Regions from separate parts of the Streptomyces sp. NPDC031100 genome, predicted to be linked through region 1. Evidence: riboswitches for the same ligand, from Rfam matches in the RefSeq annotation. Region 1 holds a riboswitch; the other holds the start of a gene.

The links. A riboswitch is a leader RNA that binds a small molecule or an ion and turns the genes downstream of it on or off. The one in region 1 is predicted to bind cobalamin.
Region 2: another riboswitch for cobalamin. It lies ahead of ACZ5DS_RS05445 ((2Fe-2S) ferredoxin domain-containing protein); the one in region 1 lies ahead of ACZ5DS_RS00335 (cobalamin biosynthesis protein).

Annotation. Positions count from the first base shown of each region.
Region 1 covers NZ_JBVIGN010000001.1:62,128-67,685, forward strand. The annotation lists gene ACZ5DS_RS00320 (lysozyme) at 27-830, shown strand; gene ACZ5DS_RS00325 (inorganic phosphate transporter) at 974-2,227, shown strand; gene ACZ5DS_RS00330 (hypothetical protein) at 2,260-2,487, shown strand; cobalamin riboswitch at 2,661-2,799, shown strand; gene ACZ5DS_RS00335 (cobalamin biosynthesis protein) at 2,901-3,845, shown strand; gene ACZ5DS_RS00340 (cobyric acid synthase) at 3,842-5,350, shown strand; gene cobN (cobaltochelatase subunit CobN) at 5,347-5,558, shown strand, end outside.
Region 2 covers NZ_JBVIGN010000002.1:265,948-271,505, forward strand. The annotation lists gene ectB (diaminobutyrate--2-oxoglutarate transaminase) at 1-520, shown strand, start outside; gene ACZ5DS_RS05440 (SDR family NAD(P)-dependent oxidoreductase) at 730-1,563, opposite strand; cobalamin riboswitch at 1,735-1,857, shown strand; gene ACZ5DS_RS05445 ((2Fe-2S) ferredoxin domain-containing protein) at 1,918-2,355, shown strand; cobalamin riboswitch at 2,446-2,591, shown strand; gene ACZ5DS_RS05450 (CbtB domain-containing protein) at 2,627-2,848, shown strand; gene ACZ5DS_RS05455 (CbtA family protein) at 2,870-3,622, shown strand; partial or broken gene ACZ5DS_RS05460 (IS30 family transposase) at 3,696-4,235, opposite strand; gene ACZ5DS_RS05465 (hypothetical protein) at 4,408-5,558, shown strand, end outside.

The DNA.
Region 1 (5,558 bases):
GTTCCATCGCCACTCCAGGGGGACGCGTGGCTCGTGATCGCACACCTTTCCGTTCCGTTCGCCGCGCGGGCGCGCTCGCGGCCGCCGTCGCCGCGCTCGCCCTCGTGGGCGCCCAGGCCGCGACGGCGGGGCCGCCGATGTACGCGGCGGACCCGCTCCGCGGGCAGGACGTGTCGTCGGCGTACCCGGCGGGCTCGCTCCGCGGGCAGGACGTGTCCTCGCACCAGGAGCACGTCGACTGGCCGTCCGCCCGCTCGGACGGCGCCCGGTTCGCCTACGTCAAGGCGACCGAGTCCACGACCTACCGCAACCCCTACTTCGACCGGCAGTACGGCGGCGCGCGCCGGGCGGGCCTGGTCCGCGGCGCGTACCACTTCGCCCGGCCGGACCGGTCCCCGGGCGCCGAGCAGGCCGCGTACTTCGTGCGGCACGGCGGCGACTGGCGGGCGGACGGCTGGACGCTGCCGCCGGCGCTCGACATCGAGTACAACCCGTACGACAAGGACCACAGGTGCTACGGGCTGGGCTGGAAGCGGATGGTCGACTGGATCCGGTCCTTCAGCGACGAGGTCGACCGGAAGACCGGCCGCCGCCCGGTGATCTACACCACCGCCCGCTGGTGGAAGGCCTGCACGGGCAACAGCCGCGCCTTCGCCTCGGACCACCCCTTGTGGATCGCCCGGCACGGCACATCGGACCCGGGGTCGCTGCCGGGCGGCTGGTCGGACTGGACCTTCTGGCAGTACGGCACCGAGGGCGGCCTGCCGGGTGACCAGAATCTCTTCGAGGGGCCGCCGAGCCGGCTGCGGGCCTTCGCGCGGGGCCGGTAGCCAAGGGGCGCTTGGGGCGTCGACCCTGAAGGCAATCCCAATCCCCCGTTGACGACACCCTGACGCCCGCCCCAGTTCACCTTCCGTTCATCCAGGTTGCCTACGGTCCAACGGCCGATGACCTCTAACGATTGCCTGGGTAAATGGAAAGCTTCTCGCTGATCCTCGCGATTGTGGTGGTAACCGCACTCGCGTTTGATTTCACGAACGGTTTCCACGACACCGCCAACGCGATGGCCACGACCATCTCGACCGGCGCCCTCAAGCCCAAGATCGCGGTGGCCATGTCCGCCGCCCTCAACCTTGTGGGAGCTTTCCTCTCCGTGGAGGTCGCCAACACGATCTCCAAGGGTCTCGTCGACGAGACCGGCATACGTCCCGAGGTCATATTCGCCGCCTTGGTCGGCGCGATCCTCTGGAACCTGCTGACCTGGCTGGTGGGACTGCCCTCCAGCTCCTCGCACGCCCTGATGGGCGGCCTGGTCGGCGCCACCGTCGCCTCCGCAGGCTTCGGTGCCGTCCACGGTGACGTGCTCGTCACCAAGGTGCTGCTCCCGGCGGTCGCCGCCCCGATCGTGGCCGGTCTCGCGGCGATGCTCGCCACCCGGTTCTCCTACGGCATCGACAAGAACGCCGACAGCGAGGCCACCCGCAAGGGCTACCGCGCCGGCCAGATCGCCTCCGCCGGCCTGGTCTCCCTCGCCCACGGCACCAACGACGCCCAGAAGACGATGGGCATCATCACCCTCGCCCTGGTCGCCGGCGGCTCCCTCGCCCCCGGCTCCAACCCTCCCACCTGGGTCATCCTCTCCGCGGGTCTGGCCATCGCGCTAGGCACCTACATCGGCGGCTGGCGCATCATCCGCACCATGGGCAAGGGCCTGACCGACCTGGAGCCGCGCCAGGGCTTCGCCGCCCAGACCAGCGCGGCCACGGCCATCCTGGCCTCCTCCCACCTCGGCTTCTCCCTCTCCACCACCCACGTCGTCTCCGGCTCGGTGATGGGTGCGGGCCTGGGCCGCAAGGGCGGTGTGGTCCGCTGGTCCACCGCGACCCGCATGTTCGTCGCCTGGGCGCTGACCCTCCCGGCCGCCGCGCTGGTCGGCGCGGGCGCCGAGTCCGTCACGGACCTGGGTGACTGGGGCACCGCACTCGTCGCCGTCTTCCTGGTCGGCGCCAGCGCCGCGATCTGGAAGATCTCCCGCCGCGAGGTCGTCGACCACACCAACGTCAACGCCGTCGACGGCACCGCCGAGCCGGCCGGCGTGGTGACCACCGCCATCGCCGCGGTGACCCCGCCCCCCGCGGGCACCGTCACCGAGGACCTCACGGCCACCATCCCGGCCCAGACCGCCGCCGAACCGGCTCCGGCGACCCCGCCGGCCGCCACGGTCTGACCCCGAACCCGGACTCTGAAGGAAGCATCCCCATGAAGATCGACTGGGCGGCCCTCGGCTCCGTCTTCGGCGTCAGCCTCGCCGTGACCATGGGCCTGGTGGCCCTGTTCACCCTCGGCGTCACCGCGCTCGCCCGCCGGGAGAAGGCCGCGGCCCAGGGCAACTCCGCGGCGCTGGCCGTGACGAGCGCGTACGTCTGCTTCGCCGCCTGTGCGGCCGCGGTGGCGTACGGGATCCATCTGATCGTGGCGAAGGCCTGACGCCCGAGCGCACATCCTCCGCATCCGCCCTGCCGGTCCGGCGTGTTCAGCCGACCGGCAGGGCGGACGTGTGTCCGGGACGGGGTCCCACAGGGCCGTTCCACCCCGCCCGAAACAGCCGCGGTGTGGGCCTCAGCACAGTCCGGCGTCCCAGGTCAAAGGCAAGTTGACGGCCCTTCCGGGGGCGTGGTGGACTGCCCACGCCATGTACGGCGGCAGGAGAGGAAGCCGGTGCGAATCCGGCGCGGTCCCGCCACTGTCACCGGGGAAGGAATCCCGGGAGCCAGGAACTCTCACCGCCGGTCTCGTCGAACCAGGGCGCGGACACCCTGAGTGAGGACATATCGCCATGCGCGGCTGCCGTTCGAGGTTCAGTAACCGGGCCCTGCCTGCCCCCACGGCCGGCTGAGCCGATGGGTGCCGATCGCTCCTACGCGTACGGCGCCGCCGCCGGCCTTCTCGGCGACCTGCTCCTCGGTGACCCTCGCCGGGGGCATCCGGTCGCCGTGTTCGGGCGGACGGCCGCAGCCGTGGAACGCGCACTGTGGCACGACCACCGCGGCTGGGGTGCGCTGCACACCGCCGTGTGCGCCGGCGGAGCCGTCGCTCTGGGCGCCGCCGCCGAACGCGCCGTGCGCCGCTCCCCTGTCGCCTCCGTCGCGCTGACCGCCGCCGCCACCTGGGCCGTGGTCGGGGGCACTTCGCTCGCGAGGGAGGCGCGGACCGTCGGACGCGCCCTGGAGGCCGGGGACGTCGAGGCCGCACGGGCGCGGCTGCCGCATCTGTGCGGACGGGATCCGCAGGCCCTCGACGCCGACGGGATCGCCCGGGCGGTCGTGGAGTCCGTCGCCGAGAACACCTCCGACGCCGTCGTGGGCGCGCTGGTGTGGGGTGCCGTGGGCGGGGTGCCCGGGCTGCTCGGGTTCCGGGCCGTCAACACCCTGGACGCGATGGTGGGGCACAAGTCGGCCCGCCACCGCCGCTACGGCTGGGCCTCGGCCCGGCTGGACGACGTCGCGGGGTGGCCGGGGGCGCGGCTGACCGCCGTACTCGCCGCCGCGGCCGGCCCCGACCCCCGCGGCGCCGTGCGCGCCTGGCGGGCCGACGCACGCAAGCATCCGAGCCCCAACGCCGGGCCCGTCGAAGCCTCGTTCGCGGGTGCCCTCGGCGTGCGGCTGGGCGGGACGCTCTCCTACGGCGGGCGCGTCGAACACCGGCCCGTGCTGGGCGGGGGCGCCGGACGGGCCGTCCGGGTCACCGACATCGACCGGGCGGTACGGCTCTCCCGCCGCGTCGGCCTGCTCGCGCTCGGCGTCACGCTCGCTGCGCGCCGACTCGTGAAGGGACGTGGGAAGTGAACGGTGGTCTCCTCGTCGCCGGCACCACCTCCGACGCCGGCAAGAGCGTCGTGACGGCCGGGATCTGCCGGTGGCTGGTGCGCCAGGGCGTGAAGGTGGCGCCCTTCAAGGCGCAGAACATGTCCCTCAACTCCTTCGTCACGCGCGAGGGTGCCGAGATCGGGCGGGCGCAGGCGATGCAGGCCCAGGCCTGCCGGGTCGAGCCGACCGCGCTGATGAATCCCGTGCTGCTCAAGCCCGGTGGGGAACAGAGCAGTCAAGTGGTGCTGCTCGGGAAGCCCGTGGGCGAGCTGAGCGCACGCGGGTATCACGGGGGGCGCCAGCAGCAGCTCCTCGGCACCGTGCTGGAGTGTCTCGCCGAGTTGCGGGGCACGTATGACGCGGTGATCTGTGAGGGGGCCGGTTCGCCCGCGGAGATCAATCTGCGGCGGACCGACATCGTGAACATGGGGATCGCGCGGAACGCCCGGCTCCCTGTGCTTGTCGTCGGCGACATCGACCGCGGCGGCGTCTTCGCCTCCTTCTTCGGGACGGTCGCCCTGCTCTCGCCCGAGGACCAGGAGCTGGTGGCCGGCTTCCTGGTGAACAAGTTCCGCGGCGACGTCACTCTGCTGGAGCCGGGGTTGGACATGCTGCACGGGCTCACCGGGCGGCACACGTACGGCGTCCTGCCCTTCCAGCACGGGCTCGGCATCGACGAGGAGGACGGACTGCGAGTCTCCCTCCGTGGGACGGTACGCGAGTCGAACACCGCCCCGCCGGTCGGCGAGGACGTGCTGCGGGTGGCGGTGTGCGCCATCCCGCTCATGTCCAACTTCACCGACGTGGACGCACTCGCCGCCGAACCGGGTGTCGTGGTGCGGTTCGTGGACCGGCCGGAGGAGCTGGCGGACGCGGACCTCGTGGTGATCCCGGGGACTCGGGGGACGGTCAAGGCCCTCGCGTGGCTGCGGGAGCGGGGGCTCGCGGACGCCCTCGTCAGAAGGGCCGCGGAAGGACGCCCGGTCCTCGGCATCTGCGGCGGCTTCCAGATCCTCGGCGAACACATCGAGGACGAGGTCGAGTCGCGCGCCGGTCAGGTGCGGGGCCTCGGGGTACTCCCGGTGCGCGTGCGGTTCGCCCGCGAGAAGACCCTCACCCGGCCGACCGGGGAAGCCCTCGGCGAGCACGTCGAGGGGTACGAGATCCATCACGGAGTCGCCGAAGTAACCGGCGGCGAAGCCTTCCTGGACGGCTGCCGGGTCGGCCAGACCTGGGGCACGCACTGGCACGGCTCCCTGGAGTCGGACGGTTTCCGGCGGGCCTTCCTGCGCGAGGTGGCCGCCGCCGCGGGCCGCCGCTTCGTGCCGGCCCCCGACACCTCGTTCGCCGCGCTGCGCGAGGAGCAGCTCGACCGGCTCGGCGACCTGATCGAACAGCACGCGGACACCGACGCGCTCTGGCGGCTCATCGAGTCGGGCGCGCCGCAAGGACTGCCTTTCATTCCACCGGGAGCGCCTGCATGAGCACAGTGTTGTTGTTGTCGACCGCCGACACCGATCTGCTGGCGGCCCGGGCCTCCGGCGCGGCGTACCGGATCGGCAATCCGACCCGGGTCGACGTGGCCGGCGAGCTGCCCGGCCTTGTCGAGGGCGCGGACATCGCCGTCGTACGGCTGCTGGGCGGCAAGCGTGCCTGGGAGGACGGGCTGGCCGCGCTGCGGGCGTCCGGTGT
Region 2 (5,558 bases), on a different contig from region 1:
GCCCTTCTTCAGCTTCGAGGCCGCCGGGATCACGCCGGACATCGTCTGCCTGTCCAAGTCCATCAGCGGATACGGCCTGCCGATGTCCCTCACGCTCTTCCGCACCGAGTTGGACGTATGGCAACCGGGCGAGCACAACGGCACGTTCCGCGGCAACAACCCGGCATTCGTGACGGCGGCCGCCGCCCTGCGGGAGTTCTGGGCGGACAGCACCCTGGAGAAGCGGACCCAGGAACGGGCCCTCCTGTTCGAGGAGAGGCTGGGCGAGCTCGCCGATCGGCACGCGGCGCATGTGGCGGAGTCGCGTGGTCGTGGCCTGGTGTGGGGTCTGGCCTTCCGGGAGCCGAGCATGGCCCGGCAGGTCGCTGACGGGGCATTCGCCCGGGGGCTCCTGGTGGAGACGTCGGGCTCCTACGACGAGGTGGTGAAGCTCATGCCGGCCCTGACCTCCACGGACGAAGAACTGACCGAGGGGCTCGGCATCCTGCAGGACTCGGTGGCGTCAGCCGTGGGTGCCTGAGCGCGCACCCGGAGCCGTCGGCGGGGCTGTCACTGGAGCCCCGCCGCGGCTCCTACCGGAGGGGCGGACCGTGTCCCGTACGGTTCCGTCGGCCGTTTTCACCGCGATCACCGTCAAGGGCCCCCGTGACCACCTCGACCGTTGTCCACGCGTAGGCCGGTGATCCGTGCAGCGTGATGACGACCTTGTCCCCGGACAGCGGGCGGTACTCACTGCGGAGCGGTCGAGTCCTCGCCTCCGCGTGGCGCGATGTGGAAGTCGAAGCCGAGTGTTCCCGGGTCGAGGGCCGTTGCCCCGCCGTCGACGGTGAGCACGGCACCGTTGACGTACGACGCGGCGGGGGAGAGCAGCCAGCCGATCGCCTCCGCGATCTCGCGCGGGTCACCCGGTCGTCCCATGGGCAGCAGCCGGGTGGCCTCTTCGTAGGCGGCCTCCACGCCCCCGTCCCGCAGGTCTGCCTCCTCCACGAAGCGCGCCATGCGTCGGTCGGCCATCTCGGTTCGTACCCAGCCGGGGCACACGATGTTGGCCCGCACCCCCTGACGCCCGTAGTCGACGGCGACGGAACGGCAGAGCTGGAGCAGGGCGGCCTTGGAGGTGGCGTACGGGGCGTTGCCCGCGCCGTTGCGCAGCGCGGACACCGATGCGACGGCGACCACCGCACCCCTGGACTCCAGCAGGTGCGGGATCGCCGCGCGCAGGAGCAGCAGCGGACCGGTGAGGTTGGTGCGCATCACTTCGTCCCAGTCGGCCGAGGACAGGTCACCGACGGCTCCTCCGCGTCCGATTCCTGCGTTGAGCACGAGTCCGTCGAGCCGTCCGTAGGAGTCCAGAGCCGCTCGCACGAGACCCTCGGCCGCATCGGGGTCCCCGACGTCCGAGGGATACGCCAGGACCCCGGTCTCGTGCGCGAGGCGTTGCAGGGGCTCGGGGCGGCGGCCGGAGACGACCACCTGGTGGCCACCCTCACGCAACAGCCGGGCCGTGGCCTCCCCGATGCCCGTGCCCCCGCCGGTCACGACGACAACCCGCTGATCCGCCACTGTGGTCAAGCTCCTTCACCGAGGTCACCTGGAGCATCCGACTCTAGGACCGACGGCTCCAGCGCTGACGACTTCCAGCCAGGGTCAGGGCCCACGGGTCGCTGGTCGCGCCCGCATGACGGCGTCTCGTCCGCGATGGGATGATGATCGGCGACAAGGCGACGGCGATCCGAGGAAGCCGGTGTGAATCCGGCGCGGTCCCGCCACTGTGATCGGTGAGCGAGTTCCGACAGGCCACTGCCCGCGTGGGGCGGGAAGGCCGGGACGAGCGACGACCCGAGAGCCAGGAGACTCACGCGGTCGCCTCCTCGACGGACACCGGGGCGGATCTCCCCGGGGGAGGGGTGGTGCGGCATGCCCGAGAGGCCGGCCGGAGAGAGGTTCGGTGACGAGGTGGTTGCGGAGGGGGCCGGCCGCCCGGTGCCGTGCCGTGTCGTCGTGTGCCGGGACTGCTGCTGCGGCAGTCCCAAGGTGATCGGCGTCGATCACGCGGCGCAGACCGCGCGTCTGCGGGCACAGGTGCCCGTGCGCATCTCCGCCTGCCTCGACGTGTGCGAGCAGGCCAACGTCATCGTCGTACAGCCTTCCGCGGCCGGCCGGGCCGCCGGTGGCCGGCCGGTATGGCTGGGGCTGGTCAACGACCCCGACGCGACGGAGGACATCACGGACTGGGTACGCGCGGGCGGCCCAGGTGTCGCACCCCTGCCGGAGATCCTCGGCCTCTACACCTTCACACCGCCGCGGCTCGCTGCGGCCTCCCGGGAGCGGCGCGGCGTCGACGGCCTTCGCTGAGAACAGGCCGGATCTTCGCCGAGAACGGGCTGACGGGACTGGGTATTTGCCGAGAGGAAGATCACGCCAAGGGGGTGCGGTCTTGGCCAGGCAGGCGGCGCGCGGTACGGTCTGTCCGATATTGACGACGGCGAGACGGAAGCCGGTGGGAATCCGGCACGGTCGCGCCACTGTATGCGAGACACCCCAAGGGCGTTTCGTGAGTCAGACCCGTGGCCGTCGTCCTGTGCACCACCGAGATGGGACGCGAACTCCCAGAGGAGGTTCTGCCATGGCGCAGACCGTCGCCCAGCCGACAGCCACCACCCCCGTCGTTCCCGCCACGTTGCCGCTGAAGGCGATAGCTCCCTGGGCTGTCTTCTTCGGCATCCTGATGCTCGTCCTGCTCTACTTCGTCGGCGCCGAGCAGGGCGTCACCTCCGTGTTCAGCGGCACGGACGTCCACGAGTGGGTGCACGACGCCCGTCACCTGCTCGGTTTCCCCTGCCACTGAGGCGGGGGACGCCGCACACCCATGAACTCCGCAACGGTAAGAAACCTCCTCGTGCGGGGCATGCTCGCCGGCCTTGCGGCCGGTGTGCTCGCCCTGGTCGCCGCCTACTTCCTCGGTGAGCCGAACGTCGACAGCGCGATCAGCTTCGAGGAAGCCCACTCCCACGAGCACGGGATGGAAGTCGTCTCCCGCTCCCTGCAGTCCACCGCCGGTCTCGCCACCGGTGTCCTCGTCTACGGGGTCGCCTTCGGCGGCATCGCGGCGCTCGCGTACTGCTTCGCGCTCGGCCGGGTGGGCCGCTTCAGCCCGCGGGCGACCGCGCTGCTGCTGTCCGGCTGCGCGCTCCTGGCCGTGTACGTCGTCCCGTTCCTGAAGTACCCGGCCAATCCGCCGTCGGTCGGCAACCCCGACACCCTCGGCAAGCGGACCGCCCTGTACTTCCTGATGATGCTGCTCAGCGTGCTCCTGGCGGTCGCCGCCACCATCCTGGGCAAGCGGCTCGCGCCCGCACTGGGCACCTGGTACGCCACCGTCGTCGCGGTGGCCGCCTTCGCCCTCGTGATCGGCCTGGCCTATGCGTTCCTGCCGGTCGTCAACGAGGTGCCGAAGGGCTTCCCGGCCACCCTGTTGTGGCGCTTCCGCCTCTCCGCCCTGGCCATCCAGACCGTCCTGTGGGGCGGCTTCGGGCTGCTCTTCGGGGAGTTGGCCGAGCGTCAGCTGAATCCCAAGCCCGCGACCGCCGCGTCCGGACGGACGGTTCCCGCCTCCAACTGAACCGTTTCGGGACACGAAAGGGCCCCTCGGAACCGGCGGATTCAAGGGGTCGTCGCAACACGCGGTGAGTTGATCAAGCCGCGAGCAGTTTAGACAGACGCTCGGCTGGGGTTTCCCAGCCGAGCGTTTTGCGTGGGCGACTGTTGAGTTCTGCTGCGACGGCGTCGAGGTGTTCGGGGGTGTGCACGGACAGGTCGGTGCCCTTGGGGAAGTACTGCCGCAGCAGGCCGTTGGTGTTTTCGTTGGAGCCGCGCTGCCAGGGGCTGGCGGGGTCGCAGAAGTAGGCCGGGACGTCGGTGGCGATGCTGAAGGCGTGGTGGGCGGCCATTTCGGGGCCCTGGTCCCAGGTCAGGGACCGCTTCAGGTGCGGTGGGAGGGTCTGGACCGCGTCTGCCAGTGCTGTGCGGACGGCCGGGGCGCTGTGGTCGGTGGGCAGGTGGACGAGCAGCAGGTAGCGGGTACTGCGTTCGACCAGGGTGGCGATGGCGGAGCGGGAGTTGCGGCCGACGATGAGGTCGCCTTCCCAGTGGCCGGGGACGGCCCGGTCGGCTGCTTCGGCGGGCCGTTCGCTGATCATCACCATGGGGTGGGAGAAGCGCGGCTGACGCTTGGCGGCGTGCGACGGTTTCTCAACTCCCAGGTCACGCCACGCCCGGAGTTCAGCCATCCGTGTCACCGGCGGGCACGACCACGGGCCTCCCGAAGCCCCCCGAACGCCCGTCCGTACGGGGGACGTGTCCGTGTGTCGCCCGCCGGGCCGCAGCGCGCTGGACGACGATCCCGTCGTGTCCACGCTGCCCGCCCTGCGCACCCGCGGCCTCATGGCCCTCGCCGCCACGGCCGCCTTCGTCGTCCCGTCCGTTCTCCTCGCTCCCCCGGCCTCCGCCGCCGTGTCCAACGGCGGATTCGAGACCGGCACCCTCGCCGGCTGGGCTTCGGCCGGCACGACCGCTGTGGTCGCCTCCGGCGCGCACAGCGGTACGTACGCCGCACGCGTCGGAGGAACCAGCCCCACCAACGGCGACTCCTCCATCACCCAGACCTTCGACGCGCTCACGGGAGAGAACCAGCTGTCCTTCTGGTACAACGTCAGCTGCCCCGACACCCTGACCTACGACTGGGCGACGGCCACGCTCAGGGACAACACCACCGGCGTCACCACGACCGTCCTGCCGAGGACCTGCACCAACGGGCAGGGCTGGCAGCCGGTGACCACCCCGGTCACCCCGGGCCACAACTACACGCTCCGCCTGGTCAGCCACGACGACAACTACCCGGGCGACCCCACCTTCACCCGCTACGACGACGTCCAGCTCACCGCCGCTCCCACTCTGACCCAGATCGACACCGACCCCTTCACCAACACCAGCAGCCAGCATGCCACCGTGGTGGAGCCCGACACGTTCGCCGCCGGCAACACGGTCATCACCGTTGCCCAGAACGGCCGTTTCTTCAACGGCGGTGCCTCCGGCCTCGGTTGGGCCAGATCGGCCGACGGCGGCACCACCTGGACGCACGGCACCATCCCCGGCATCACCGTCTACCAGGGCGGCGCCTTCTCCCGGGTCTCCGACCCCTCGGTCGTCTACGACGCCCGGCACGGCACCTGGCTGGCCGCCGGACTCGCCCTCAACTCGACCTCCAGCGGCGTCATCGGCGCCGGAGTCACCGTCAGCCGCTCCACCACCGACGGCGTGAGCTGGCAGAACCCCGTCAGAGCGGTCGGGTTCAACGGGCCGAACTACGACAAGTCGTGGATCACCTGCGACAACACCCCCACCAGCCCGTTCTACGGACGGTGCTACATCGAGGTCGACGACAACTCCGCCGGCAACCGGATCCTGATGAGCACCTCCACCGACGGCGGACTCACCTGGTCGGCGCCGATCTCTCCGTCCGGCACCCCCAGCGGGCTCGCTGGACAGCCGCTCGTCCA